Regions from separate parts of the Pseudomonas sp. AC112 genome, predicted to be linked through region 1. Evidence: predicted binding sites of a transcription regulator. Region 1 holds the regulator's gene; the other holds the start of a gene.
The links. The regulator FliA, encoded in region 1, starts transcription of late flagellar genes. The targets are predictions, from matches to a motif close to CTAAAGTTTNNNNNNNNNNNGCCGNTAA.

Region 1 (14,481 bases):
AAATTTGTGCGCGGTGACGCCATCGCCGGCCTGCTCATTCTGTTCATCAACCTTATCGGCGGCATGGCCGTGGGGATCTTCCAGCACGGCATGACCTTCGGCGATGCGGGCAAGGTTTACGCGCTGCTGACCATCGGTGACGGTTTAGTGGCGCAATTGCCATCACTGTTGTTATCCACAGCTGCGGCGATCATGGTAACCCGTGCGTCGGGCTCCGAAGACATGGGCAAGCAGATCAGCCGGCAGATGTTTGCCTCGCCCAAGGCCCTGGCCGTGGCGGCGGGCATCATGGCGATCATGGGGATCGTGCCGGGCATGCCTCATGTGTCGTTCCTGAGCATGGCGGCCATGGCGGCTGGCGGTGCCTACCTGTTCTGGAAAAAGCAGAATGCGGTCAAGGTCCAGGCCCAGCAAGAGATCGCGCGCCAGCAGGAGCTGCTGCCATCCCCGGCCCGCGCCCAGGAAACCAAGGAGCTGGGCTGGGACGATGTGACCCCGATCGACATGATCGGCCTGGAAGTCGGCTACCGCCTTATCCCGCTGGTGGACCGCAACCAGGGCGGCCAATTGCTCGCGCGGATCAAGGGCGTGCGCAAAAAACTGTCGCAGGACCTGGGCTTTTTGATGCCCACCGTGCACATCCGCGACAACCTCGACCTGGCCCCGAGTGCCTATCGCCTGACCCTGATGGGCGTGATCCTGGCCGAAGCCGAGATCTACCCGGACCGCGAACTGGCGATCAACCCGGGGCAGGTGTTCGGCAGCCTCAACGGCATCACCGCCAAAGATCCGGCTTTTGGCCTGGACGCGGTATGGATCGAAATCAGCCAGCGCAGCCAGGCACAGTCCCTGGGTTACACCGTGGTGGACGCCAGCACGGTGGTCGCTACCCATCTCAACCAGATCCTGTACAAACACTCCCACGAGCTGATCGGCCACGAGGAAGTCCAGCAATTGATGGGTTTGCTCGGCAAAGCTTCGCCAAAACTCGCCGAAGAACTGGTACCGGGCATCCTGTCGCTGTCGCAGTTGCTCAAGGTGTTGCAGGCGCTGCTGGCCGAACAGGTGCCGGTACGCGACATTCGCAGCATTGCCGAGGCCATCGCCAACAATGCCGCCAAGAGTCAAGATACTGCCGCCCTGGTGGCTGCGGTGCGCGTCGGATTGTCGCGCGCAATCGTCCAAAGCATTGTAGGGCTTGACTCCGAGCTGCCTGTGATCACCTTGGAACCAAGGTTGGAACAAATATTGCTCAATAGTATTCAGAAGGCAGGACAAGGCCAGGAAGAGGGCGTTCTGCTGGAGCCAAGCATGGCTGAGAAACTGCAGCGTTCGTTGATCGACGCCGCACAGCGCCAGGAAATGCAGGGCCAACCGGTGATTCTGCTGGTGGCGGGCCCGGTCCGAGCGATGTTGTCGCGATTTGGACGCCTGGCAGTACCGAATTTGCACGTTTTGGCTTATCAGGAAATTCCTGACAACAAGCAAGTGACTATCGTCGCGACAGTAGGGCCCAACGGCTGAGGGTAGTGGGTTATGCAAGTTAAGCGTTTTTTCGCCGCCGATATGCGTCAGGCCATGAAACTGGTGCGTGATGAGCTGGGCGCCGACGCCGCGATTATCGGAAACCGTCGTATTGCCGGCGGTGTCGAGCTGACGGCTGCCCTGGACTACACACCCCAGGCCCTGGCGCCGCGCGTGCCGAACATGGAGCTCGAAGACGAGCTGCGCAAGACCGCTTCGCGGATTGTCTCGGCCCAGGCTGAACTGAGCATGCGCGGCGACAGCGATGCCACCACCAACCGCCAATTGTTCGCCGGCTTGCCGCTGACTGCTGCCGAGCCGCTGGTCGAGCCCACCTTCAAAGAACCGCCGCGTCCTGCTGCGCCTGCTCCGGCGCCTGCGGTTGACCAGCGCGTGTTCGATTCGATGCGCTTTGAACTCAACGGCCTGCGCGAACTGCTTGAAGTGCAGCTTGGCTCGCTGGCCTGGACCCAACTGCAAGGCAGCAAGCCGCAACAGGCCAACCTGTGGCGTCGCTTGCAACGTATCGGCCTGTCTGGCCCGTTGTCCCGCGACCTGCTGGCCCTGACCACCGAAATCGAAGAGCCTCGCCAGGCCTGGCGCATGTTGCTGGCCCACCTAGCGCGGATGATCGTCACCCCGGAAATCGAACCCTTGGAAGAGGGCGGTGTGATCGCCATGGTCGGCCCTGCCGGCATGGGCAAGACCACCACCCTGGCCAAGTTGGCGGCCCGTTACGTGCTCAAGTACGGCGCGCAGAATATCGCGCTGGTGAGCATGGACAGCTACCGTATTGGTGCCCAGGAGCAGCTCAAGACCCTGGGCCGGATCCTCAATGTGTCGGTGACCCATGTCGACCCGGGCCAGTCCCTGGCCAACGCCCTGGACCCCTTGCTGCGCAAGCGCGTGGTGCTGATCGACACTGCCGGCCTGCAAGCCAGCGACCCGGCATTGCGCATGCAGTTGGAAAGCCTGGCGGGGCGTGGCATCAAGTCGAAAAATTACTTGGTGCTTGCAACCACCAGCCAGAAACAGGTTCTTACCGCTGCGTATCATAGTTACAAGCGTTGTGGCCTGGCCGGTTGCATCCTCACCAAGCTCGATGAGACCGCGAGCCTGGGCGAGGTGCTGAGCCTGGCCATCAGTCATGAATTGCCGGTCGCCTACCTGACCGACGGGCCGCGGATCCCGGATGATCTGCATCTGCCGCGCCGTCATCAGTTGGTCAGCCGTGCAGTCAGCGTGCAAATGCAAGAAGAGCCTAGCGAGGAAGCGATGGCCGATATGTTCGCCGACCTTTACCACAACCCGGCAAAGCGGGTGGGTTGAGTCAGGATGAACACCGTGAAATGTATCTACATCGATGGTCTGCAAGCGATTCACGCGGCCAAGCCATGTAGCCTGCGTCTAAGCAAGACAAGGTAAAGAAATAAAATGGGCAGCATGCATCCCGTACAGGTGATCGCGGTGACCGGCGGCAAAGGTGGCGTCGGGAAAACTAACGTGTCAGTGAATTTGTCCCTGGCCCTGGCAGAGCTTGGCCGTCGCGTCATGCTGCTGGATGCTGACCTGGGCTTGGCGAACGTGGACGTTCTGCTGGGGCTGACACCCAAACACACCCTTGCCGATGTGATCGAGGGCCGCTGCGAGCTGCGCGATGTGCTGCTGCAGGGCCCCGGTGGCATCCGCATCGTGCCGGCTGCCTCGGGCACCCAGAGCATGGTGCACCTGAGCCCGGCGCAGCATGCCGGCCTCATCCAGGCTTTCAGTGATATTGGCGACAACCTCGACGTGCTGGTGATCGACACCGCCGCCGGGATCGGCGAGTCCGTGGTCAGCTTCGTGCGCGCTGCGCAGGAAGTGTTGCTGGTGGTCTGCGATGAACCCACCTCGATCACCGACGCCTACGCCCTGATCAAACTGCTTAACCGTGACTACGGCATGAACCGCTTCCGCGTCCTGGCCAACATGGCCCAGAGCCCGCAGGAAGGGCGCAATCTGTTCGCCAAGTTGACCAAGGTCACGGACCGCTTCCTCGATGTCGCCTTACAATACGTCGGCGCAGTTCCCTACGACGAGTGTGTGCGCAAGGCTGTGCAAAAGCAGCGTGCAGTCTACGAAGCGTTCCCTCGTTCCAAATGCGCATTGGCGTTCAAGGCTATTGCCCAGAAGGTCGATACCTGGCCGTTGCCCGCCAACCCTCGGGGGCATCTGGAGTTTTTCGTCGAGCGATTGGTGCATCAGACGAGCGCAGGACCCGTGCTATGACAGCGACCGGCTACAACGCGTACAAGAAGTCTGCCCGTGACAGCCAGGGCGAATTGATCGAGCGCTACGCGCCCCTGGTCAAGCGTATCGCCTATCACTTGCTGGCACGCCTGCCCGCCAGCGTCCAGGTCGAAGACCTGATCCAGGCGGGCATGATCGGCTTGCTCGAAGTGTCGACCAAATACGACGCGAGCAAGGGGGCGAGTTTCGAGACGTACGCGGGTATCCGCATACGTGGCGCGATGCTCGATGAAGTGCGCAAAGGTGACTGGGCGCCGCGTTCGGTGCATCGCAATACGCGCATGGTCAGTGACGCAATTCGCGCAATTGAAGCAAAAACCGGTCGCGACGCTAAAGATCACGAAGTTGCGGCCGAACTCCAATTGAGTCTCGACGATTACTACGGGATTTTGAACGATACCTTGGGCAGCCGCCTGTTCAGTTTCGACGACCTCTTGCAGGACGGCGAACACGAAGGGCTGCACGAGGACGGCGCGAGCGCTCATATGGAGCCATCGCGTGACCTGGAAGATGAGCGTTTCCAGGGGGCGTTGGCGGACGCGATTGCCAATTTGCCGGAGCGTGAGCGACTGGTGTTGGCGCTGTACTACGACGAAGAGCTGAACCTCAAGGAAATCGGTGAGGTCCTGGGGGTCAGCGAATCGCGGGTCAGCCAGTTGCACAGCCAGTGCGCAGCCCGCTTGCGGGGGCGTTTGGGAGAGTGGCGAGCGCGCTGACAGGCAGTGTGGGGACACTGCAGACGATACCGCGAGGGCAAGCAGCCTTCGCGGGTTCGACCCGTGGTGCCCTCGGCAGTCCTTTTTGTGTAATGCCTGTTGATTGAAATGGCGCGTCCAGGTGCTGGGCGCGTTTAAGACTGCTTGGAGGTCGAATTGGACAAGAACATGAAAATCCTCATCGTTGATGACTTCTCAACGATGCGGCGGATCATAAAAAACCTGTTGCGTGACCTTGGGTTCACTAACACGGTCGAGGCGGATGACGGCATTACGGCGATTCCGATCCTCAACAGCGGGAGCATCGACTTTTTGGTAACGGACTGGAACATGCCGGGCATGACCGGCATCGACTTGCTGCGCCACGTGCGCGCTGACGAAAAGCTGCGCAGCCTGCCTGTGCTGATGGTGACCGCCGAAGCCAAGCGTGAGCAGATCATCGAAGCCGCCCAAGCCGGGGTTAACGGTTACGTGGTCAAGCCATTCACTGCATTGGCCTTGAAAGAGAAGATCGAAAAAATCTTCGAACGCATCCACGGCTAATGCCATCGCGGGGGAGCTATGGAGCATAAAGAAACGTCACAGGGAGACTTCGAGTCGACCCTGAAAAAGCATGCTCACCAGTTGGTCGACAGCCTTGAAAAAGGCCAGTTTGGCGACGCGGTGCAGTTAATCCATGAGCTCAACCAGACCCGTGACCGCGGCCTGTACCAGGAAGTGGGCAAGCTCACACGCGAGCTGCACAGTGCGATCGTCAATTTCCAGATTGACCCGCATATGCCCCAGGCCGAAGAAATTTCGCAAATCACTGATGCCACCGAACGCCTGTCCTACGTGGTCAGGCTGACTGAGGCGGCGGCCAACCGCACCATGGACTTGGTGGAAAACGCCACGCCCCTGGTCAACGGCATGGCCAACGAAGCCCAGGCCCTCAGCGTTGACTGGGGCCGCTTCATGCGCCGGGAAGTGGGGGCTGAAGAGTTTCGTGAATTGGCGCGTCGGGTCGACGGGTTCTTGTCACGCAGCGAGCAGGAAAACCGCACGGTTTCCAGCAACCTCAACGACATTCTGCTCGCCCAGGATTACCAGGACCTCACCGGCCAGGTGATCAAGCGTGTGACCCAGTTGGTCACCGAAGTGGAAAGCAACTTGCTCAAATTGGTGCTTATGGCAGGCCAGGTTGACCGCTTTGCCGGCATTGAACATGACCGCGAAGCGATCCTCTCGGAAAAAGATCCACAAAAACATCTCGCCAAGGGTGAAGGTCCGCAGATTCATGCCGATAAACGTGAAGACGTTGTGTCAGGTCAGGATGACGTAGATGACCTGTTATCCAGTTTAGGCTTCTAAGGAGCACCCACATGAGCTTCGGCGCCGATGAAGAAATCCTTCAGGATTTCCTTGTAGAGGCCGGCGAAATTTTAGAGCAACTGTCCGAACAACTGGTCGAGCTGGAAAGCCGCCCGGATGATGCGAACCTGCTCAATGCAATTTTTCGCGGTTTTCACACTGTAAAAGGGGGCGCCGGCTTCCTCCAGCTCCATGAGCTGGTGGAGTGCTGTCACATCGCCGAGAACGTGTTCGACATCCTGCGCAAGGGTGAGCGGCACGTCGACTCGGAACTGATGGACGTGATTCTCGAAGCGCTGGATGCGGTCAACGGCATGTTCAGCGAAGTGCGCGAACGTGCCCCGATCACCGCGGCCACCCCGGAACTGCTGGCCGCCCTGGCGCGCCTGGCGGAACCGGCCGACACCTCGGCTGCGCCTGTGGTTGAGGCGGCTCCCGAGCCTGTGGCCGAAGCCGAGCCGGATGTGACCGACAGCGAGTTCGAACAGCTGCTCAACTCCCTCAGTGCCGTGAAGGCCGAGGCAGAGGCGCCGGCGGCTGCCGTCGCGGCACCGACCAGCGAAGACATTACCGACGCTGAGTTCGAGTCCCTGCTCGACCAGTTGCATGGCAAAGGCCAGTTTGCGGCCGATGCTGTCGCACCGGTTGCTGCTGCGCAGGCGCCTGCCGCCAGTGCCAGCACCGACATTACCGACGACGAATTCGAAGCGTTGCTCGACCAACTGCATGGCAAGGGCACCTTCGTGGCCGACGCCTTGCCGGAAGTCGCCGCCACGGCTGCGGCGCCTGCCGCTGCCAGTGCAGCACCGGCGGGTGATGGCCTGATCTCCGATCACGAGTTCGAGTCCCTGCTGGACGAATTGCACGGCAAGGGCAAGTTCAGCGAAGTGGCCCCGGCCGCAGCGGTTGCGACCGCAGCACCGGTGGCTGCCAAAGCCGCAACGCCGGCCCCGGCTACCAAGCCGGCTGCCGCGCCAGCCGCAGCGCCAGCACCGGCTCCGGCGCGTGCCGCTGCAGCACCGGTGGCCGAGAAGCCTGCCAGTGAAGCCGAAACCACCGTGCGGGTTGATACTGCGCGCCTGGACGACATCATGAACATGGTCGGCGAACTGGTATTGGTACGTAACCGCCTGGTGCGCCTGGGCCTGAGCAGCGGCGATGAAGCCATGCAAAAGGCCGTGTCGAACCTCGACGTGGTGACCGCCGACCTGCAGACCGCCGTGATGAAAACGCGGATGCAGCCGATCAAGAAAGTCTTCGGCCGCTTCCCGCGCCTGGTTCGTGACCTGGCGCGTCAGCTGAAGAAAGAGATCAACCTGGAACTGGTGGGTGAAGAGACCGACCTCGACAAAAACCTTGTCGAGGCCCTGGCCGACCCGCTGGTCCACTTGGTGCGCAACGCCGTCGACCACGGCGTGGAAACCCCGGAAGAACGCGAAGCCTCGGGCAAGTCGCGCAACGGCAAGGTGATCCTGGCCGCCGAGCAAGAAGGCGACCACATCCTGCTGTCGATCACCGACGACGGCAAGGGCATGGACCCGGCCGTGTTGCGCAATATCGCGGTCAAGCGTGGCGTGATGGACAAGGACGCCGCCGATCGCCTGACCGACACCGAGTGCTACAACCTGATCTTCGCCCCGGGGTTCTCGACCAAGACCGAGATTTCCGACGTGTCGGGCCGCGGCGTCGGCATGGACGTGGTGAAGACCAAGATCAGCCAGCTCAATGGCTCGATCAACATTTACTCGACCAAGGGCCAGGGCTCGAAGATCGTTATCAAGGTGCCGTTGACCTTGGCGATCATGCCGACCCTGATGGTGATGCTGGGCAACCAGGCTTTCGCCTTCCCGCTGGTCAACGTCAACGAGATCTTCCACCTCGACCTGTCGCGCACCAACGTGGTGGACGGCCAGGAAGTGGTGATCGTGCGCGACAAGGCGTTGCCACTGTTCTACCTCAAGCGCTGGCTGGTGGCATCGGCCAAGCATGAAGAGCAGCGCGAAGGCCATGTGGTGATTCTCTCCGTGGGCACCCAGCGGATCGGCTTTGTCGTCGATCAACTGGTTGGCCAGGAAGAAGTGGTCATCAAGCCTTTGGGCAAAATGCTGCAGGGAACCCCGGGCATGTCGGGTGCGACCATCACCGGTGACGGTCGGATCGCGCTGATTCTCGATGTTCCGAGCATGCTCAAGCGTTACGCCGCTCGGCGTATTTGATTCTGGTGGGGCAGGGCGGTATTGCCCGCCCCGCCTAACGGAGTGTTTATGGCAGTCAAGGTCCTGGTGGTGGACGATTCGGGTTTCTTCCGCCGCCGCGTCTCGGAAATTCTTTCCGCCGATCCAACGATCCAGGTGGTCGGCACGGCCACCAACGGCAAAGAGGCGATTGATCAAGCCATTGCGTTGAAACCGGACGTGATCACCATGGACTACGAGATGCCGATGATGGATGGCATCACGGCAGTTCGGCACATCATGCAACGCTGCCCGACCCCGGTGTTGATGTTCTCCTCGCTGACGCACGAAGGCGCCCGGGTCACCCTGGATGCGCTGGACGCTGGCGCGGTGGATTTCCTGCCGAAGAATTTCGAAGACATCTCGCGCAACCCCGAGAAGGTCAAGCAGATGCTGTGCGAGAAAGTGCACAGCATTTCGCGCAGTAACCGTCGCAGCCTGTTCAGCACGCCAGCGCCGACGCCAGCTCCCGCTGTGGCGCCGGCGACCTCGTTCGGGCGTCCTGCGCCCGCACCGGTGACGCGTCCGGTTGCACCTGCGCCTGTGCGGACCGCTGCGCCTGCTGCCGCTCATTCGCCCGCGCCCAAGCGCAAGGCCTATAAGCTGGTCGCCATCGGTACGTCCACCGGCGGCCCGGTCGCACTGCAACGCGTATTGACCCAACTGCCTGCCAACTTCCCGGCGCCGATCGTGCTGATCCAGCACATGCCCGCGGCGTTCACCAAGGCATTCGCCGAGCGCCTGGACAAGTTGTGCCGCATCAGCGTCAAGGAAGCCGAGGATGGTGACATCCTGCGTCCTGGCCTGGCGTTGCTGGCGCCGGGTGGCAAACAAATGATGGTGGACGGCCGTGGCGCGATCAAAATCCTGCCGGGTGATGAGCGCCTGAATTACAAACCCTGCGTGGACATCACCTTTGGTTCGGCAGCCAAGTCTTACGGCGACAAAGTTCTGGCGGTGGTCCTCACCGGCATGGGCGCCGATGGCCGTGAAGGCGCGCGCCTGCTCAAGCAGGGCGGCAGCGCAATCTGGGCCCAGGACGAAGCCAGCTGCGTGATCTATGGCATGCCCATGGCCATCGTCAAGGCGGACCTGGCCGACGCTGTCTATAGCCTGGACGACATCGGCAAGCACCTGGTGGAGGCCTGCCTCTGATGGATGTATTGAGCCTGATCGGCATCATCATGGCGTTTGTCGCGATCATCGGCGGCAACTACCTCGAAGGCGGTCACCTCGGCGCCCTGGCCAACGGCCCGGCCGCCCTGATCGTGATCGGCGGCACCGTGGGCGCGGCGTTGCTGCAGTCGCCCATGAGCTCCTTCAAGCGCGCCATGCAGATCCTTATCTGGATCATTTTTCCGCCACGTGTCGACTTGCCTGGCGGCATCGACCGCGTGGTCAACTGGAGCCTCACCGCGCGCAAGGAAGGGCTGCTGGGCCTGGAAGGCGTGGCTGACGCCGAGCCGGACAGCTACGCACGCAAAGGCCTGCAATTGCTGGTGGACGGTGCCGAGCCGGAAGCGATCCGCAGCATCCTGGAGGTGGATTTCTACACCCAGGAAAGTCGCGACATCAACGCCGCCAAAGTCTACGAAAGCATGGGCGGCTACGCGCCGACCATCGGCATCATCGGTGCGGTGATGGGCCTGATCCACGTGATGGGCAACCTCGCCGATCCGTCGCAACTGGGCAGCGGCATTGCCGTGGCATTTGTCGCCACCATCTACGGCGTGGCGAGTGCCAACCTGGTGCTGTTGCCGGTGGCCAGCAAGCTCAAGTCAATTGCCATGCGCCAGTCGCGTTATCGCGAGATGTTGCTGGAAGGCATCCTGTCGATCGCCGAGGGTGAGAACCCACGCTCCATCGAATTGAAGCTCCAGGGCTTCATGGATTGATGGGGGATATCGATTATGAGCCGTCGCCGTCGCGAGCCTGAAGAACACGTCAACCACGAGCGGTGGCTGGTGTCCTACGCGGACTTCATCACCTTGCTGTTCGCGTTTTTCGTGGTGATGTACTCCATCTCGTCGATCAACGAAGGCAAGTACAAAGTTATTTCCCAGGCGCTGATTGGCGTGTTCAACGACGCCGACCGCGCCCTCAAGCCGATCCCCATCGGCGAAGAACGGCCCAAGACCGTGACGCCGGCCAAGCCGTTGGTCAACGACAGCGATGAAACCGCCGCTGGCGTGGGCGGCACCAGCGACCCGCTGAAAAGCATCGCCGATGACATCAGCGCTGCGTTCGGCGATTTGATCAGTTCCAACCAGATGACCGTGCGTGGCAATGAGCTGTGGGTGGAGATCGAGCTGAACTCCAGCCTGCTGTTTGCCAGTGCCGATGCGATGCCCAGTGACCAGGCATTCACCATCATCGACAAGGTGGCGGCGATCTTGCGGCCGTTTGAGAACCCGATCCACGTGGAAGGCTTTACCGACAATTTTCCGATCAGCACCGCGCAGTACCCGACCAACTGGGAGCTGTCTTCGGCGCGTGCCGCGAGCATCGTGCGCATGCTTGCGATGCAGGGCGTGAACCCCGGACGCCTGGCGTCGGTGGGGTATGGCGAGTTCCAGCCGGTGGCCAATAACGCCACGGTGGAGGGGCGCGCGCGTAACCGTCGGGTGGTGTTGGTGGTCTCGCGCAATCTGGATGTGCGCCGCAGCCTGACCGGTACCGGTACCGCCAATGCAACGCCGGATGCAGCCTTGAAGCGGGCTGGCACACAAACTGCACCGCCCCCTGTAAAACCGCCGGTTCGTCAGAGCGCCGTCAATTCTCCGTCGCCGGCTCAATAACCTTATGCAATGTCTCGGTCGCGCCTGTGCCTGCCGGGAGGAACCAACCGAATGAGAGTCTGGGCAGTTGCCAATCAAAAGGGTGGAGTCGGCAAGACCACCACCTCCATCGCCTTAGCCGGCTTGCTGGCCGAGGCGGGCAAGCGTGTGGTCGTGGTGGACCTGGACCCTCACGGCTCCATGACCAGCTATTTCGGCTACGACCCCGATGCACTGGAACACAGTAACTACGACCTGTTCCTGCACAAGGGTAGCGTGCCGGCCGATCTGCCGGGGCAACTGCTGCTGCCCACCAGCAACGAAAGCATTTCCCTGTTGCCCTCCAGCACCGCCCTGGCCACCCTTGAGCGCCAGTCGCCGGGGCAGAGCGGCCTGGGCCTAGTGATCGCAAAGACCCTGGCGCAACTGTGGCAGGACTTCGACTACGCCATCATCGACAGCCCGCCGTTGCTGGGCGTGTTGATGGTCAACGCGTTGGCGGCCAGCCAGCAGTTGGTGATCCCGGTGCAGACCGAGCACCTGGCCGTCAAAGGCCTGGAGCGCATGGTCAGCACCCTGGCGATGATCAACCGTTCGCGCAAACAGGCGCTGCCGTTCAGCATCGTGCCGACGTTGTTCGACCGCCGCACCCAGGCGTCCCTCGGTACCCTGCGTGTGTTGCGCGATGCCTATCCGGACACCATTTGGAATGGCTACATCCCGGTGGACACGCGCCTGCGTGACGCCAGCCGCGCCGGCCTGGCGCCGTCGCAGTTCGACCCGAAAAGCCGAGGCGTACTGGCCTACCGCGCGTTGCTCAAGCACCTGCTGTCCCAGCAACTTGTGGCGCAGGTGGCGTGATGAACCGTCCCGTAGAACTCAAGACCCGGCCGCAACTGGCACTGGAATCCTACCTGGATGCCTTGCTGCAGGATGCGACCGCGGAAGCATTGCCGGAACCGATCCTGGTGCTGGAGCCCGCTGTAGAACTGGACAGCACGCTGGATGAATTCCAGTTGGCCGTTCTGGAAGAGCAGGCCCGCGACGCGCAGGTTGTGCCGGTTGCCCCGGTCATCGTGCCGATCGCGCCGGCAGTGGTTGCGCCCGTGGTGGTCGAGCCGGTGGTGGAAGTGCACCTGCCACCGAGCATCACCCCGCCGCCGGTGACTGGCGATGGCCGCCCGAGCTGGGCTGCCGAGCCGTTCGAATGCCTGCTGTTCGACGTCGCCGGGTTGACCCTGGCGGTACCGCTGGTGTGCCTCGGCTCGATCTACTCCCTGGAAGGCCAGGAGCTGACGCCGCTGTTCGGACAGCCGGAGTGGTTCCTCGGCATCCTGCCCAGCCAGGCGGGCAACCTCAAAGTGTTGGATACCGCGCGTTGGGTCATGCCCGACCGCTATCGCGACGACTTCCGCCAGGGCTTGCAGTACGTGATCTCGGTGCAGGGTTATGAGTGGGGGCTGGCGGTGCATCAGGTCAGTCGCTCGTTGCGCTTGGACCCGAACGAAATCAAATGGCGCAGCCACCGGGGCCAACGGCCTTGGCTGGCGGGCACCGTGATCGAACACATGTGCGCGTTGCTCGACGTCGCCGAACTGGCCGAGTTGATTGCCAGTGGCGCGGTCAAGGCGATGCCACAGAACAAACGCAGTTGATTGAACAATAAGGGCCGCATGCGAATGCGGTCAGCGAAGCACACACGCCGTGTCATGCGGCATTTGAAGGGGTCAGGGGTATGAATAAGTCAGCGTCCGCACAAGGTTTGGATGATCCGATCCTGCAATGGGTTACCTTCAAACTGGACAACGAGTCCTATGGCATTAACGTGATGCGCGTGCAGGAAGTGCTGCGCTACACCGAAATCGCCCCGGTACCGGGTGCGCCGAGCTATGTGCTGGGCATCATCAACCTGCGCGGCAACGTGGTGACGGTGATCGACACCCGCCAGCGTTTTGGCCTGGTACCGACTGAGGTCAACGACAACACGCGTATCGTGATCATCGAAGCCGACAAGCAAGTGGTCGGGATCATGGTCGATAGCGTGGCGGAAGTGGTGTACCTGCGCCAATCGGAAGTGGAAACCGCACCGAATGTGGGTAACGAAGAGTCCGCCAAGTTCATCCAGGGCGTATGCAACAAGAACGGCGAACTGCTGATTCTGGTTGAGCTGGACAAGATGATGAGCGAAGAAGAATGGTCGGAACTGGAGAGCATCTGATTGTTCCTTGAGGCCGCGGTGATTGTCCTGGCCCTGTTGTGGGCCGGGACCCTGGCATTCCTGCTGCGCTATGTGCGCCAGCAGCGCGAATTGTTCCTGCAGCAGGCCGAGCGTGATGCGGTGCGTGACCGGCGCATTCTGGAGTTGGTCAAGCGGGTTGATCATTACCAGCAGAGTGCAGTGAAGGTCGGGGATGAGGTGCATGAACTGCGCGCCATTCTTGCGCCGTTGCCCGACAAGCTGGCGCAGATTGAGCAGCGGGATCCGTCGAGCCTTTCGTTTGCGCAGGCGGCGAAGTTGGTGGGGATGGGGGCTACGGTGGATGAGCTTACTCAGTCGTGTGGGTTGACTCAGGCTGAGGCGCAGTTGATGAGTAAGTTGCATAAGAGTTGATTGGGTTTTGAGTGCATATCCGTTGCTGCGGTGACGGCTGGTATTGGTTCCGCCCTTACGGCGGCTCACTTTTGAAAAGCGCAAAAGTAAGCAAAACGCTCTTGCCCCAACACTCGGCACCTCGCTTAGGCTCGGTGTGCCCTCACTCCGGCTTTGGAGCGTGGGCCGCCGCGATGGGCCATCCTTGGCCCAGCGCGGCTAACCCGGCGTCCTGCCGGGTTACCCACGCTCCAAAGCCTGCGTTCGGCCAGCGTGTTTAACGGGGCGCCTAAGATCAAAATCAAGATCAAGAGCGACTCGCTTCGCATCGTGGATACGCGGTCCATTGTAGGAGCCGGCTTGCCGGCGAAAAACGTGAGACCGCCGCGTTTTGCCTGGTTCCCCCGCGTCATCGTTGAAGACCATCGCCGGCAAGCCGGCTCCTACGGGACCGCGTTTGCCTTTGCCTTTACTCTACACCACTCAAGCCGGCTGTCAGGCCGCTGTGCTCTTGCTTTTGATCTTGATCTTAGGCGCCCCGTCAAACACGCTGGCCGGAATTCGACAGGGATTTGGGGGGTAAACCGGCAGGGATGCCGGTTTAGCTGCCCCGCGCCATGGATGGCGCGTGGCGGCGGCCCCCCAAATACCTGTCGGATTACGGGCACACCGAGCGTGAGCGAGGTGCCGAGTGTTGGGGCAAGAGCCCTTTGGTTACTTTGGGCTGGGCCGGCATTCCGGCTCTTTTCCAAAGTGACCCGCCGTAAGGGCGGAACCAATACCCGCCGTTACCCAAAAAACGGATATGCACTCAATCATCCAATTTTTTTCCCATCCAATGGCTTTTCTCTCCCCGCCCAAGGTCCACATCCTCCAAGCACCCTTGAATCAGGAGATTCCCGCAATGATCACCCCCAAAGCCCTGTTGATCCTCCACGGCAAGCAAGCCCTCAACGAGGACGTGCGCGCTGCCGTGAAGGCCCGGCGCGAGCTGGGTGGAG
Region 2 (14,481 bases), 1.6 Mb from region 1:
TGGCGGACGGGCGCAAGACCTTCCTCGACTTCCGCGAAAAAGCCCCGCTGGCGGCCACCGCCAATATGTACCTGGATAAAGACGGCAACGTCATCGAAGGCCTCAGCGCCAAAGGCCACCTGGCCGTGGGTGTACCGGGCACCGTGTCGGGGATGGAACTGGCCCTGAGCAAATACGGCACCCTCAAGCGCGCCCAGGTCATCGCCCCGGCGATCAAACTGGCCGAAAACGGCTTTGCCCTGGAGCAGGGCGATATCGACCTGTTGCACACTGCTACCGGCGAGTTCGAAAAAGACAAGGACATGCGCGGCATCTTCCTGCACAACGGCCAGCCAATGCAGGTGGGCCAGAAGCTGGTGCAGAAAGACCTGGCCAAGACCCTCAAGGAAATCTCGGCCAAGGGCAGCGACGGTTTCTATAAAGGCTGGGTCGCCAAAGCCCTGGTGGACTCCAGCCAGGCCGGCAAGGGCATCATCACCCAGGCTGACCTCGACAAGTACAAGACCCGCGAGTTGGCGCCCATCGAGTGCGACTACCGTGGCTACCACGTGGTCTCGGCACCGCCTCCGAGCTCCGGTGGCGTGGTGATCTGCCAGATCATGAACATCCTCGAAGGCTACCCGATGGCCGACCTCGGCTATCACTCGGCCCAGGGCCTGCACTACCAGATCGAAGCCATGCGCCACGCCTACGTGGACCGCAACAGCTACCTCGGCGACCCGGACTTCGTGAAGAACCCGATCGAGCACCTGCTGGACAAAAACTACGCGGCAAAACTGCGCGACGCCATCGAACCGCAAAAAGCCGGTGACTCCCAGGCGATCAAGCCGGGCGTGTCGCCCCATGAAGGCAATAACACCACCCACTATTCCATCGTCGACAAGTGGGGCAACGCAGTGTCGGTTACCTACACTCTCAATGACTGGTTCGGTGCGGGCGTGATGGCGAGCAAGACCGGGGTGATCCTCAACGATGAAATGGACGACTTCACCGTCAAGGTCGGCGTGCCGAACATGTACGGTCTGGTCCAGGGTGAAGCCAACGCCATCGCACCCGGCAAGGCGCCGCTGTCGTCGATGAGCCCGACCATCGTGACCAAGGACGGCAAGGCCGTGATGGTGGTCGGCACGCCGGGTGGCAGCCGCATCATTACCGCGACCTTGCTGACCATCCTGAATGTCATCGACTACAAGATGAACATCCAGGAAGCCGTGGATGCGCCGCGTTTCCACCAGCAATGGATGCCGGAAACCACCAACCTGGAGACCTTCGCGGTCAGCCCGGATACCCAGAAGATCCTCGAAAGCTGGGGCCACAAGTTTGCCGGGCCTCAGGATGCCAACCACCTGGCGGCGATCCTGGTCGGTGCGCCGTCCCTGGGTGGCAAGCCGGTGGGTAACAACCGTTTCTATGGGGCGAATGATCCGCGTCGCAACACCGGGCTGTCGCTCGGCTATTAAGGCCTGACGCAGTAAAAAAACTGTTGGATTGAACATCCGTTCCTCTCCAGGGCTCTACCCCAAGAGCCCTGGAAGGACCGGACCCCATGAAAGCCCTGAAAATCGCCACCTTCAATATCAACGGCATTCGTGCCCGGCTGCCGAACCTGCTGCAATGGCTGGCGCGGGAACAGCCCGATGTGGTGTGCCTGCAGGAGCTAAAGGCCCCCGAAAGCTTATTCCCCTATGCTGACTTCGAAGCGGCCGGCTATGGAGCGATCTGCCTGGGGCAAGCGTCCTGGAACGGGGTAGCGATCCTGGCGCGGGATGCCCAGCCGCTGGAGAGTCGGCGCGGTTTGCCCGGTGATGACAGCGACACGCAAAGCCGCTATATCGAGGCCGCCGTGCATGGCGTACTGGTCGGCTGCCTGTATTTGCCCAACGGCAACCCGCAACCCGGGCCGAAGTTTGAGTACAAGTTGGCGTGGTTCGAGCGCTTGATTGCCTATGCAAAAGCGCTGCAAGCCAGTGAGCATCCGGTGCTCCTGGCCGGGGATTTCAATGTGGTGCCCACTGACCTGGATATCTACAACCCGCGTTCCTGGCTCAAGGATGCCTTGCTCCAACCGCAAAGCCGCGAGGCTTACCAGCGCCTGCTGGACCAAGGGTGGACCGATTCGGTGCGCCACCTGTACCCCGAGGCGCGCGTCTATACCTTCTGGGATTACTTCCGCCAGCACTGGCAAACCAATTCAGGCCTGCGCATCGATCACCTGTTGCTCAACCCGGCGCTCGCGCCTTATCTGAAAGACGCCGGCGTGGATGCCTGGGTGCGCAACGAGCCCCACGCCAGCGACCATGCGCCGACGTGGATTCAACTGGGCACACGTAAAAAACGCTAACGGCTGCGGATCAGTTCGAGGGCTTCGGTCTTGCCCAGGGGCTGCTGCATGCGTTGTGACAGGCGCGCCATCGCTTGCGGGTGTGCGCAGGCGATCACCGCTTCCACCTGGTCGTCATGGCAGAGCAGGGCGATGAAATCATGCTGTTGCAGGTCGCCTTCCAGGTGCAGTCGGTTCCAGTGCTGCGGGTGGCCGAGCACCTCGAAGGTCTTGTCGAAGTGATAGGTCCAGAAGAACGGCACGTCGGCGTACACCTGGGTGTCACCGAGCATAGTGCGCGCCGCCAGCACGCCGAGCTGTTGGGCCAGGCGCCAGTGTTCGATGCGCGTGGGTTGGTGCTGCCAGGGGAAGGTCACGTTGTCGCCGGCGGCCCAGAGGGCCGGCGCAGCCTGCAGTTGATCATCGACGACAAGTGATTGGTCCTCGGCTTTGGTAACGCCGTCGATAAAACCTGTGGCGGGTGTTACGCCGACGCCCATCAACACCAGGTCGGCCGCCAGGCGATTGCCGTTTTTCAACAGCACCGTACTGACGGCGCCATGCCCGTCCAGGCGTTCGGGCTCGGTGTTGCTGTGAAAGATCACGCCGTGGTCTTCGTGCAACTGGCGCAGGGCGCCGCCGATGCGCTTGCCCAGTTGCGCTGCCAGCGGGATGGTGTGGCGGCTGACCACCTGCACAACCAGGCCGCGTTGACGCAGGGCCGACGCCGCCTCCAGGCCGATAAAACTGTCACCGATGATCACCGCGCAGGTGGCGTGTTCTGCGGCCGCGCTGATACGCGCGGCGTCTTCGCGGCTGCGCAGCACGAACACGTTATTGAGCTGGGCACCGGGGATATCCAGGGGGTGTGCGTTGCCACCGGTGGCGACCAGTGCGGCGTCGTAGTCGAACTGGCGGCCATCAGCCAATTCGATGCGCTTGCCGATGGCGTCCAGGCGCTGCACTTCGCCGTGAATGTTCGCGCTCTCGTCCAGCAGGGGCGGGGTGTCCTCGGCTGCCATTTCACCGGCAATCACGAATTTGCTCAGGGCGGTGCGATCGTAGGCGGGCTGCTGTTCGCGGTCGATCCACAGCAAGCGCCCGGCAAACCCGTGGCGTTTGAGGGTGGCCACGGCGGCGGCACCGGCGGCGCCTGCACCGATCACGGCAAAACAGCGGGTGTCCTCGCGGGGCTGCGTGGGCTCGGCGCTGATGGGCTCGTCACCGACACTTACCACGCCATCGTGAACCTGTACCGGGTATTGCCTGAGCCCGACCAGCGCCGGCGGTTCCTGCACGGCGCCGCTGTCCACGGCGAACGCGGCCTTGTGCCAGGGACACACGATGCGGCCTGCGCAGATCACGCCTTTTTCCAGCGGCGCACCCGCGTGCGGGCAGTCGGCCTGGAAGGCCCGGACCTGGTCACCGACGCGGACCAGCAACATGGGGTGCGTCGCGGTCTCGACACGCACACCCCGGTTTTCAGGCAGGTTGATCAGGCGGGCAACGATACGCATATTCATGGGCCAGTCTCCTTTAGAAGGTTGACTGACGGGCAGGGCGATGAACTGCGTCGGCCCGATGGTCGGTCGCTACGCCAATAACTTCGCCACAGCCGCGAAGGCCATGACGCGGCGCTGTGCCCAATCTCCACCGATCACCACGCACGGTTGGTGGTGATGCCGCATCCAGTCCAGGCTGGCCTGGAAAAACGCCTGGCGGTCCGCCAGTTCCGGTTGGCAGCGTTGGCCGTCGGCGGTCCACTCCACATCCTCCGGCGAGAGCAGCAGGTGCAGGTCGTAGTGACGTGCCAGCAGTTCACTGTCGAGCCAGGCCGGGCAGTCACCGAACAGGGTTTGGCTCCAGAGTCTGTTGGTCAGCAGGTGCGTGTCGAGGATCAGCAACTGCGGCTGCTTGGCGCGCGCGGCGTCTTCCCAGGCCAGTTGGCCACGGGCGATGTCCGGGATGTCGGCCAGGGTGGTGTCGCGTTGATGGTGATCGATGAAGTGCCGCACGTATTCGCCCACCATCAGCCCGCCGAACTGCGCGTGCAGCTGCGCCGCCAGCCAGCTTTTACCGCTGGATTCCGGGCCGGCCAGTACCACCACCTTCATGCGTGCAGCGCCGGGTCGGTGCGCCATTCACGCCAACCTTGCACGGCAATCACAGTAAACAGCGCGTAGAGCGCGGCGGTAAGGTAAAGGCCTTTGTAGAGGAACAGCCCGACGAAGATCACATCCACGGCAATCCACAGCGGCCAGCACTGCACGCGCTTTTGCGCCATCCACATTTGCGCCACCAGGCTGAAACCGGTGAGGGCGGCGTCGAGCCAGGGTTGCGCGGCGTCGGTCCAGTGCGCCATGGCGGCGCCGAGCAACAGGCTGCCGAGGGCGCCCACCGCCAGGCTGGCGAGGATGGCCGGCACGCCCAGACTGGTGACCTGCCGGCCCTGCTTGACCGCGCCGGCGCGGGTCCACTGCCACCAACCGTAGACCTGCAGCGCGGCATAGACCACCTGCAAGAGCATGTCGGAATAGAGTTTCACGTCAAAGAACACCCAAGTGTACAGCAACACCATTACCAGCCCGATGGGCCAGCACCATGGGTTCTGCTTGACCGTCAGCCAGACGGCGATCACCCCAAGGGCGGCGGCGAACAGTTCAAGCCCGGACATGAGGGTTCCTTGGGAGCGTGGGAGAGGGCGGGGATTGTAACCAAAGATGATCATTTGTAGCAGCGGGCTTGCCGGCGATGGCGGCCTTGAGTGTTGCGCGGGTCTCAAGGGCCTTATCGCCGGCAAGCCGGATCCTGCAAGTGGAGTGTCAGACTTTGAATTGGCGCAAGAGCCCATCGAGTTGGTCGCTCAGGCCGCGCAAATGCGCACTTGCCACGCTCGACTGTTCCGCCGCCAACGCGGTGCTGTGGGACAGACCGGCGGCTTGGGTGACGTTCTGGTTGATGTCTTCGACCACATGGGCCTGTTGCAGGGTGGCGCTGGCGATCGAGGCGTTGAGGCCGTTGAGGTTGCGCAGGGCCTGGCCGATGGCAGTCAGGCTGGCACCGGCCTGGCCGGCCTGTTCGATGGTCAGTTGCGAGGCACTGTGGCTGTCGCTGATGACCTTGACTGCCGCTTCCGAGTGGCCTTGCAGGCGTTCGATCATGCCCTGGATCTCGGCAGTGGATTTTTGCGTGCGCTGGGCCAAAAGCCGCACTTCATCGGCCACCACGGCAAAGCCACGGCCTTGTTCACCGGCGCGGGCGGCTTCAATCGCGGCGTTGAGGGCCAGCAGGTTGGTTTGGTCGGCAATGGAGCGGATCACTTCGAGTACGCTGCCGATCTGGGTGCTTTCGGCGGACAGGGTGCGGATCACCTCCACCGCCTGGCTGATGGTGCCGGAGAGCTGGTCGATCTGCTGCAGGCTGCCGTCGATATTGACCTGGCCTTGTTGCGCCTGGGCCTGAGCGTCGCGCATTTCGCTGGCGGCGTGTTCGGCGTTCTTGGCCACGTCCTGCACGCCGTAGGTGACTTCATTGATGGCGGTGGCCACCAGCTCCATCTGCTGCGATTGTTGCTGGCTGCGGTCGTGAGCCTGGGTGGCGTTGTTGCCCAGCTCCTGCGAGGACTGGCCCAGGGCGTTGGCGCACACCTGCAATTGGCTCACCACCTGGCGCAGCTTGGCGGTGAAGCTGTTGAAGTGTTGGGACAGTTGGGTGACTTCGTCCCGGCCATGGGTGTCGAGGCTGCGGGTCAGGTCACTTTCGCCGCTGGCAATGTTGCCCATGGCGTTCACCGCATCCTGCAAAGGCCGCACGATACTGCGCGCGATCAGTGACACCAGCAACGCCATGACCAGCGCGATCCCCAGGCCGATGAACGAAGCTTTCCACACCTGGCCGCTGAACTCGGCCTGCACGTCATCCACATACACGCCCGAGCCGATAATCCAGCCCCAGGGTTCGAACAGCTGGATATACGAGGTCTTGGCCACTGGCGCGTCGGCCCCGGGCTTGGGCCAGCGATAATTGACGATGCCGGCGCCCTTGGCCTTGGCCAGGATCACGAACTCATTGAACACGGCAAACCCGTCCGGGTCGCGGATGGCCGAGAGGTTCTGGCCATCGAGCTTGGGGTTGGCCGGATGCATGATCATCACGGGCGTGAGGTCGTTGATCCAGAAATAGTCGTCATGGTCGTAGCGCAAGCCGCGTACCGCGCTCAAGGCCTGCTTCTGGGCAGCGTCGCGGGTCATCACGCCGGTGGTTTCGAGGCTGTGATAAAACGTCAGGATCCCGCTGGCGGTCTGTACCACGTGTTGGGTCTGCTGGCGCTTGGCCTGGTACAGGTCGTCATGGATCTGCTTGAGCATCAGCAAACCCAGGGCCAGCAGCATCAGCACGGCGACTATCAGGATCAGCCACAGGCGCCGGCTGATCGACATATTGCGCAAACTGTTCATCGTCCTGTCACTCCGTGCTTTTTATAATTGTGGGGGCTGCATCGACTTTTCCGACTTGTCTGATAGGCTTTCGGCCTGTAATCGCAAAACCTGAGTACCGTCTGATTTTTCACGAAATTTTTGCAGGCCGGCGTTGAAAATCAGCACCGGCCTCTGTCGTCAGTGAACCACTAAAAAAGATTAATAAGGCATGCCGTTGAGCATGACCTTTGGGGGAAGCATGGATTTTTGGACCGCCATTCAGGCATTGATTCTTGGCATTGTGGAGGGGCTTACCGAGTTCCTGCCGATCTCCAGTACCGGCCACCAGATCATCGTCGCCGACTTGCTCGACTTTACCGGCGACCGTTTCAACGCCTTCAACATCATTATCCAACTGGGCGCAATCCTGGCGGTGGTGTGGGAATTTCGCGGCAAGATTTTCGAAGTGGTCAGCGGGCTGCCGACCCAGCGCAAGGCCCAGCGGTTTACCGTCAACCTGTTGATCGCCTTCCTGCCGGCGGTGGTGTTGGGGGTGATATTCGCCGACCTGATTCACCACTACCTGTTCAACCCGATCACCGTGGCCACGGCGTTGGTGGTGGGCGGCATCATCATGTTGTGGGCCGAACGCCGCCAGCACGAAGTACACGCCGAAACCGTCGACGACATCACCTGGAAAGACGCGCTCAAAGTCGGCCTGGCCCAGTGCCTGGCGATGATCCCGGGCACCTCGCGTTCCGGCTCGACCATCATCGGCGGCCTGCTCTTTGGCCTGTCCCGCAAGACCGCCACCGAGTTCTCGTTCTTCCTGGCAATGCCGACCATGGTCGGTGCGGCGGTGTATTCGGGCTATAAATACCGTGACCTGTTCCAGCCCGCGGACCTGCCGGTGTTCGCCATCGGCTTCGTGACCTCCTTCATCTTCGCGATGATTGCCGTCAAGGGCCTGCTCAAATTCATTGCCAGCCACAGCTACGCCGCGTTTGCCTGGTACCGCATCGCATTCGGCCTGCTGATCCTGGCGACCTGGCAGTTCGGCTGGATCGACTGGGCGGCCGCCAAGGCATGATGATCCAGCACCCCCGCCTGAAAGCGGCGATCTTCGCGCTGCTGTGTGCTGCGCCGTTGCTGGGCTCGGTGCTGGTGTGGCAACGCGGCGAAACCGTTATCCCACTGGCGGCCTATGGCCTTGTCAGCGTGATCGCGTTCTTCCTTTACTGGAGCGACAAACGCAAGGCGCGCACCGACAGCTGGCGCACGCCGGAAAACATTCTCCACGCCGTCGAACTCGCGGGCGGCTGGCCAGGAGCGCTGATTGCCCAACAAGTATTCCGGCACAAGACGCGGAAGGTGTCTTATCAAGTGCTGTTCTGGGTGATCGTGCTGTTGCATCAAGTGTTCTGGTTGGACCAACTGTTCCTGGGCGGCACCCTGTGGTCAGTCCTATAACTACAACTTCGTAGCAACCAACGCCAACCACGCCAACCACGATGCGAAGCGAGCCGCTCTTGATGTTGATCTGGCTTTTGATCTTAAGCGCCCCATCAAACACGCTGGCCGGAATTCGACAGGGATTTGGGGGGTAAACCGGCAGGGATGCCGGTTTAGCCGCCCCGCGCCATGGATGGCGCGTGGCGGCGGCCCCCCAAATACCTGTCGGATTACGGGCACACCGAGCGTGAGCGAGGTGCCGAGTGTTGGGGCAAGAGCCTTTTGGTTACTTTTGGGCTCTTTTCAAAAGTGACCCGCCGTAAGGGCGGAACCCATAGCAGCCGTTACCCAAGTAACGGATATGTACCCGGTCTGATCCAACATCCAGGTCGGCTGCCAGGCCGCCTTCGCAGGCAAGCCAGCTCCCACATTTGGACCGCGGGGCAACAGTTAGAGAGTGGTCGGCTGTCAGGCCGCCTTCACAGGCAAGCCAGCTCCCACATTTTTGGATCGCGGGGCAACAGTTAGAGAATCCTCGGCTGTCAGGCCCCTCGCCATACCCAACTACCTACGCCTCCAACAACAACCCAACCTGCGTACGCTTAGGCAACTTACTCACCACCAACTGATGTGACCGCCGCAACAAACCCCGCAACTCCTCAGCCCCCAACGGATAGGGCGTATTCATAATCACCCACTGCGCCCGCGCCAGATACGGCGCCGGGTGAATACCTGGGCGATCCACATGCCCCAGGAACAACTCCTTGTCCACCTTGAACGCCAACGACTCACCGCGCAGATTCTGCAGCGCAAACATCTTATTGCCCGCAATCGAAAACACCCGCACGCCACCCCACTTGTAGTCTTCCCGCGCGCCCGGCAGGCTCAGGCAGAACGTCGCGACTTGGGCTTCATTCATCTTCATAACAGGCGGTCTCCACACCCTTTGAACCCTTCTTCCAGGTAATCGATCCAGGCACGAATGGCCGGCAACACGCCACGGCGATGCGGGTACACCGCTTGCAGCCAGCCACCCGGCAAGGACCATTCCGGCAGCAATTGCACCAAGCGGCCACTGGCCAGTTCCTCTTCACAGTACATCATCGGCAAGACGGTAAAGCCCAGGCCCATGATGGCGCTGGCCTTGCGCACAATAAAGTCGTCAATCCCCAGCCGAGCCTCCATCGCCAAATCGTGAGCGTTGCCCTGGGGATCGAGAATGCGTTGATGCACCAAGCGGTCCGCCTCCAGTGCACCGAGGATCGGCAATTGCTTGAGGTCATCCAGGGTTGCCACCTGGCGACCGAGCATCAGCGCGGGGCTGGCTACCAGCACGGTCTGTGCCTGACGCAGGCGTTTGGTGACCAGCAGCGGGTCTTCATCGCCGAGTTCGCGTACCCGCAACGCCACATCAATGCCTTCGGCCACCAGGTCGACGCGGCGGTTGACCAGGGTCATCTCCAATTGCACCTGCGGGTGGGCGGCGAGAAAACCTGCGACCAACTCCGGCAGGATGTGCTGGGCCATGCCCACCGGGCAGCTCACCCGCAGTCGCCCACGGGGTTCACTGGACATGCTGGCCACCGCCTCATCGGCCATTTCCGCCTCCAGCAGCATCGCCTGGCAATGCCGCAGGTAGCGCTCGCCGACGGCGGTGAGGGTCAACTGGCGGGTAGTGCGTTGCAGCAGGCGTGCACCGAGACGTTCTTCGAGCTCGGCAATGCGCCGCGACAGCCGCGACTTGGGAATCCCCAGCAGTCGCCCGGCTGCGGCGAAGCCACCGGCTTCCACGACTTTGGCGAAATAGTAGAGGTCGTTGAGGTCTTGCATGATCAACCTATTGTCCTGTCAATGGGACGAACTATCCGCGCCTGGCGTGTGCAAATCCACCAGAAAAAAAGCCAGCACCTTGTGGGCGCTAGCTTTTTTTTCGGCGGAACTGCCTAGAACTGTGCGCCCGCCATCAACACATACTTCACATGCACATACTCTTCGATCCCGTAATAGCTGCCTTCACGGCCATAACCCGATTGCTTGATCCCACCAAACGGCACCGAGGCAGTGCCCACCGAGCCGGAGTTGAGAATCACCATGCCGGCTTCCAACTGGCGCGACAGGCGCAACGACCGCCCCAGCGCGCTGGTGTAGGCATAGGCGACCAGGCCGAATTCGGTCTGGTTGGCACGGGCGATCACTTCGTCTTCGTCCTTGAAGGAATAGATCGCAAACACCGGCCCAAAGATCTCCTCGGTCGCGAGCGCAGAATCGTCCTGCAGGCCGGTCAACACCGTCGGCTCGTAGAACAGGCCGCCTTTGGCGTGAGGCTTGCCCCCCATCAAGACCTTGGCGCCGGCGGCCTTGGCGTTTTCCACCAGGCGCACAACCTTGTCAAAACCCAGTTGATTGACCAGCGGGCCGACCACGAAGCCTTCGCGCAGGCCCTGGTCCACTTCGATCTCGGCCACGGCCTGCTTTACGCGCTTGATGAAGTCTTCAAGGATGCTGTGCTGCACAAAGATCCGGTTTGGCGAGATGCACACTTGGCCGGAGTTGCGCAGCTTGGCGCTGACCAGTCCCTTCACCGCCTCATCCAGATTGGCGTCCTGGAACACGATAAACGGCGCGTTGCCGCCCAGCTCCAGGGTCATCTTCTTGATGCTCGCCGCGCATTGTGCAGCGAGCAATTTGCCGACGCCGGTGGAGCCGGTGAAGGATATCTTGCGGATGCGCGGGTCGCCCGTGAGGATCAGGCCGATTTCCTTGGGGTCGCCCACCACCACCTCTAGCACACCTTCCGCGATACCGGCCTGGCGGGCGTATTCGAGCAGCTTGAGGGCGGTGAGCGGGGTGTCCTCGGCGGGTTTGATCACCATGGTGCAACCGGCCGCCAGAGCAGTGGCGACCTTGCGGGTGATCATCATGAACGGGAAGTTCCAGGGTGTGATGGCGGCCACCGGGCCGATGGCTTCCTTGGTCACCACCACATTGGCGTTACGGTCGTGGGTGGGGATTGTGTCGCCGTAGACGCGCTTGGCTTCCTCGGCGTACCACTCGATAAAGCCCAGGCCGTAGTCGATTTCGCCGCGGGCTTCGCTGAGGCATTTGCCGTTTTCGCGGCAGAGCAGTTCGGCGAAGGCTTCTTTGTCAGCCTTCACCGCGTCATGCCAGCGGCGCAGGAGCTCACTGCGCTCCTTGGCGAGCCTGGAGGACCATTCGGGGAACGCGGCGCAGGCACGGTCGACGGCGGCCTTGACCTCGTCTGCGCTGTTCTTGGCGACGCGGCCGATTTCTTCACCGGTGGCAGGGTTGTAGACGATAAGCATGGGGGATCTCCGAGGGCTGAACGTACGGTTTCAGGCTACGGGCATGCGGTGTTCGAGCGAATATCCATTCCAATGTGCTGATTGCCTATTCCTATAAGTCCGTAGCGTCGCTGCCGGTCACGGGGTACCGTGGCGCTTTAACCAAGGGCCCGTGACCATGGACCGTACAGACAGAATCATCGAGCTGATGGGCACCCTGGCGCCTGTCGAAGGCTATAACCTGAGCGCATTGGATGACGTGCGCTTCCTGCGGTCCAACCGCCCACTGCACCGCGTGCCGGTGCTGTACGACCCTGGCATTGTGATCGTCTGCCAAGGGCGCAAGCGCGGTTTCCTGGGGGATGAGATTTACCTGTACGACGCCCAGCACTATCTGGTGGTGTCAGTGCCGGTGCCCTTCACCATGGAGACCGACGCCAGCGAAGCCGAGCCGATGCTGGCGGTGTACCTGCGCCTGGACTTCACCGTTGCGGCAGAGTTGATGGTGGCGCTGGATGACTTTCCGGCGTTGGTCGAAGCCAAGCCTCGGGGCATGTATTCGTCGCCCATGGATGACTTGCTCAGTGAGTCGTTGTTGCGCTTCCTGGAGGCCATGAGCGTGCCGATGGATGCGCACATTCTCGGCCCGGCGCTGATGCGCGAAATCTACTACCGGATCATCACGGGCGAGCAGGGCGGTTCGATGCGCGCCGCGTTGAATCGCCAAGGCCAGTTCGGCAAGGTGGCGCGGGCGATTCGCAAGATCCATGGGTGCTATGAGCAGCACCTGGACGTAGAAGAACTGGCCAAGGAAGCGATGATGAGCGTGCCGAGTTTTCACGCGCATTTTCGCACGGTGACGGACACCTCGCCGATGCAGTACCTCAAGTCCACTCGCCTGCACCAGGCGCGGTTGCTGATGCTGCGCAGCGATATCACCGCCGCCTCGGCCTGCGCCAAGGTCGGCTATGAAAGCGCTTCGCAGTTCAGTCGCGAATTCAAGCGCTTCTTCGGCCGCACGCCCCAGGAAGAGATCCAGTGGATGAAGCGCACCTATGCATTGCCGGCGCCTACGTCGGCGTCGATTTACGTGTCGTCCCACTGAGCAGGGTGAGTTGGGAGTGCATTGCAATCTGCCCGCTGGTTGGATTGTCTCATCAGCGGGACAAACAGTCGCATTTTGGCCCTCTAATCGTTTATTCGGATCATCTGTAGGATCAACTCCACTTGATCGCCACGTCGCGATCCTCACTTGGAGTTCACCCATGAAACTGTTGCATATCGATTCCAGCATCCTCGGCGACAACTCGGCCTCCCGTCAGCTCAGCGCGGGTGTGGTCAAGGCCTGGCAAGCGGCGGAGCCGGGCCTGGAAGTGACTTACCGCGACCTGGCCAGCGAAGGCATCAACCACTTCTCCGGCGCGACCCTGGGCGCCCTGGGCACCGCTGCCGAACTGCGTGATGCCGCGCAGAAACACGAAGCCGAACTGAGTGCATCATCGCTGGCTGAATTCCTCGCCGCCGATGCCGTGGTGGTCGGTGCGCCGATGTACAACTTCACCATTCCAACCCAGTTGAAAGCCTGGATCGATCGCATCGCTGTCGCCGGCCAGACCTTCCGCTACAGCGAAGCCGGCCCCGAAGGCCTGTGCGGCAACAAGAAAGTCATCATCGTGTCCACGGCCGGTGGCCTGCATGCCGGTCAAGCGTCCGGTGCCGCCCATGAAGGCTACCTGAAGCTGCTGTTCGGCTTCCTCGGTATCACCGACATCGAAATCGTGCGTGCCGAAGGCCTGGCCTACGGTGACGAAGTGCGCAGCAAAGCCCTGAACGACGCCAACGTACTGATCAACGAACAATTGTTCGCCGCCGCGTAAGGCTTGTGTAAATTTCGCCTTTCCTCGGTTTCAATCTGAAGCCGGGCGCCTAAACTCTGTATTCTGCTCGCCTCAAAACGACCGGAGTACGGAGTTTTTTCGTTTACCCGCTGTCATTACTTTGGCCCAGGTTGTGCAAGCATGGGTTTAACAACCTGGACGTTTCTCCGATATGTCGGTTCTCACGCAGCAAAGGTGGACATCCCCATGATGCGTCTTTGTGCTGTTATGGTTCTTTCCCTGCTCGGCAGCCTGATTTCAGTGCACGCTGCACCCGCGCCGCACCCGCATTGGAGTGTGGGCTTCCATCGCATGACGTTTCTTGATCCGCTGGACCTGCAGCCGATGAAAGCCGTGGCCTTTTACCCGTCCACCGGGCTTGAGCACACCACGCAACTGGGCGCGTACCACGTCGCCGCCACCGAAGATTCGAAGATCGCCATCGGCCGTTTCCCAATGCTGATGTTGTCCCACGGCAACACCGGCACGCCCCTGGCCCTGCACGACCTGGCTACATCGCTGGCGCGTAAGGGTTTCGTCGTGGTGGCGGTGCTGCACCCTGGCGACAACTACAAGGACCACAGCCGACTGGGCACGGTGAGCAACCTGTATGGCCGGCCGATCCAGATTTCCGAAGCGATCACCGCCACGTTGGGCGATCCGATGCTGTCGCCGTTCGTCAACGTCGACCAGGTGGGGGTTATCGGTTATTCAGCCGGCGGCGAAACCGCATTGATTCTGGCCGGTGCCAAGCCGGATTTCGACCGCTTGCGCCGTTACTGCCAGGAGCGCCCGGAAGACCGCGACGCCTGCACCACCAAGGGCGAACTGGTGGTGGACCGTGACGACCTGCAACCGCAATCCGACCCGCGTATTCATGCCTTGATGTTGATGGCGCCATTGAGCCTGATGTTCGGTCGCCACACCCTGGCCGACGTGCATGTGCCGGTGCTGCTCTACAGCGGTGACGGCGACAAGCTGGTGGCCGTGGACAAGAACGCGGCGGCCCTGGCGCGCAAGCTGCCGGAACCGCCGGACTTCAAACTGCTGGCCGGGGCAGGGCACTTCGTGTTCATGGCGCCGTGTGACAGCGATCAGTTGGCGGCCATGCC

Region 2: a site for FliA is predicted at 6,845-6,872, ahead of AC0IYN_RS26695 (methyl-accepting chemotaxis protein). Genes of this name have one in related genera too.

The regions. Positions count from the first base shown of each region.
Region 1 is NZ_CEEDCM010000001.1:4,159,833-4,174,313, forward strand. It holds gene flhA (flagellar biosynthesis protein FlhA) at 1-1,524, shown strand, start outside; gene flhF (flagellar biosynthesis protein FlhF) at 1,537-2,853, shown strand; gene fleN (flagellar synthesis regulator FleN) at 2,959-3,792, shown strand; gene fliA (RNA polymerase sigma factor FliA) at 3,789-4,529, shown strand; gene AC0IYN_RS19270 (chemotaxis response regulator CheY) at 4,698-5,072, shown strand; gene AC0IYN_RS19275 (protein phosphatase CheZ) at 5,091-5,879, shown strand; gene AC0IYN_RS19280 (chemotaxis protein CheA) at 5,891-8,095, shown strand; gene AC0IYN_RS19285 (protein-glutamate methylesterase/protein-glutamine glutaminase) at 8,144-9,268, shown strand; gene AC0IYN_RS19290 (flagellar motor protein) at 9,268-10,008, shown strand; gene motD (flagellar motor protein MotD) at 10,024-10,911, shown strand; gene AC0IYN_RS19300 (ParA family protein) at 10,963-11,751, shown strand; gene AC0IYN_RS19305 (CheW domain-containing protein) at 11,751-12,545, shown strand; gene AC0IYN_RS19310 (chemotaxis protein CheW) at 12,626-13,108, shown strand; gene AC0IYN_RS19315 (DUF2802 domain-containing protein) at 13,109-13,501, shown strand; gene yegS (lipid kinase YegS) at 14,385-14,481, shown strand, end outside.
Region 2 is NZ_CEEDCM010000001.1:5,720,899-5,735,379, reverse strand. It holds gene ggt (gamma-glutamyltransferase) at 1-1,460, shown strand, start outside; gene AC0IYN_RS26715 (exodeoxyribonuclease III) at 1,547-2,341, shown strand; gene AC0IYN_RS26710 (FAD-dependent oxidoreductase) at 2,338-3,843, opposite strand; gene AC0IYN_RS26705 (AAA family ATPase) at 3,913-4,434, opposite strand; gene pnuC (nicotinamide riboside transporter PnuC) at 4,431-4,994, opposite strand; gene AC0IYN_RS26695 (methyl-accepting chemotaxis protein) at 5,143-6,777, opposite strand; gene AC0IYN_RS26690 (undecaprenyl-diphosphate phosphatase) at 6,998-7,828, shown strand; gene AC0IYN_RS26685 (DUF1294 domain-containing protein) at 7,825-8,208, shown strand; gene AC0IYN_RS26680 (MmcQ/YjbR family DNA-binding protein) at 8,759-9,115, opposite strand; gene AC0IYN_RS26675 (LysR substrate-binding domain-containing protein) at 9,112-10,020, opposite strand; gene AC0IYN_RS26670 (NAD-dependent succinate-semialdehyde dehydrogenase) at 10,134-11,513, opposite strand; gene AC0IYN_RS26665 (AraC family transcriptional regulator) at 11,671-12,597, shown strand; gene AC0IYN_RS26660 (FMN-dependent NADH-azoreductase) at 12,758-13,369, shown strand; gene AC0IYN_RS26655 (alpha/beta hydrolase family protein) at 13,577-14,481, shown strand, end outside.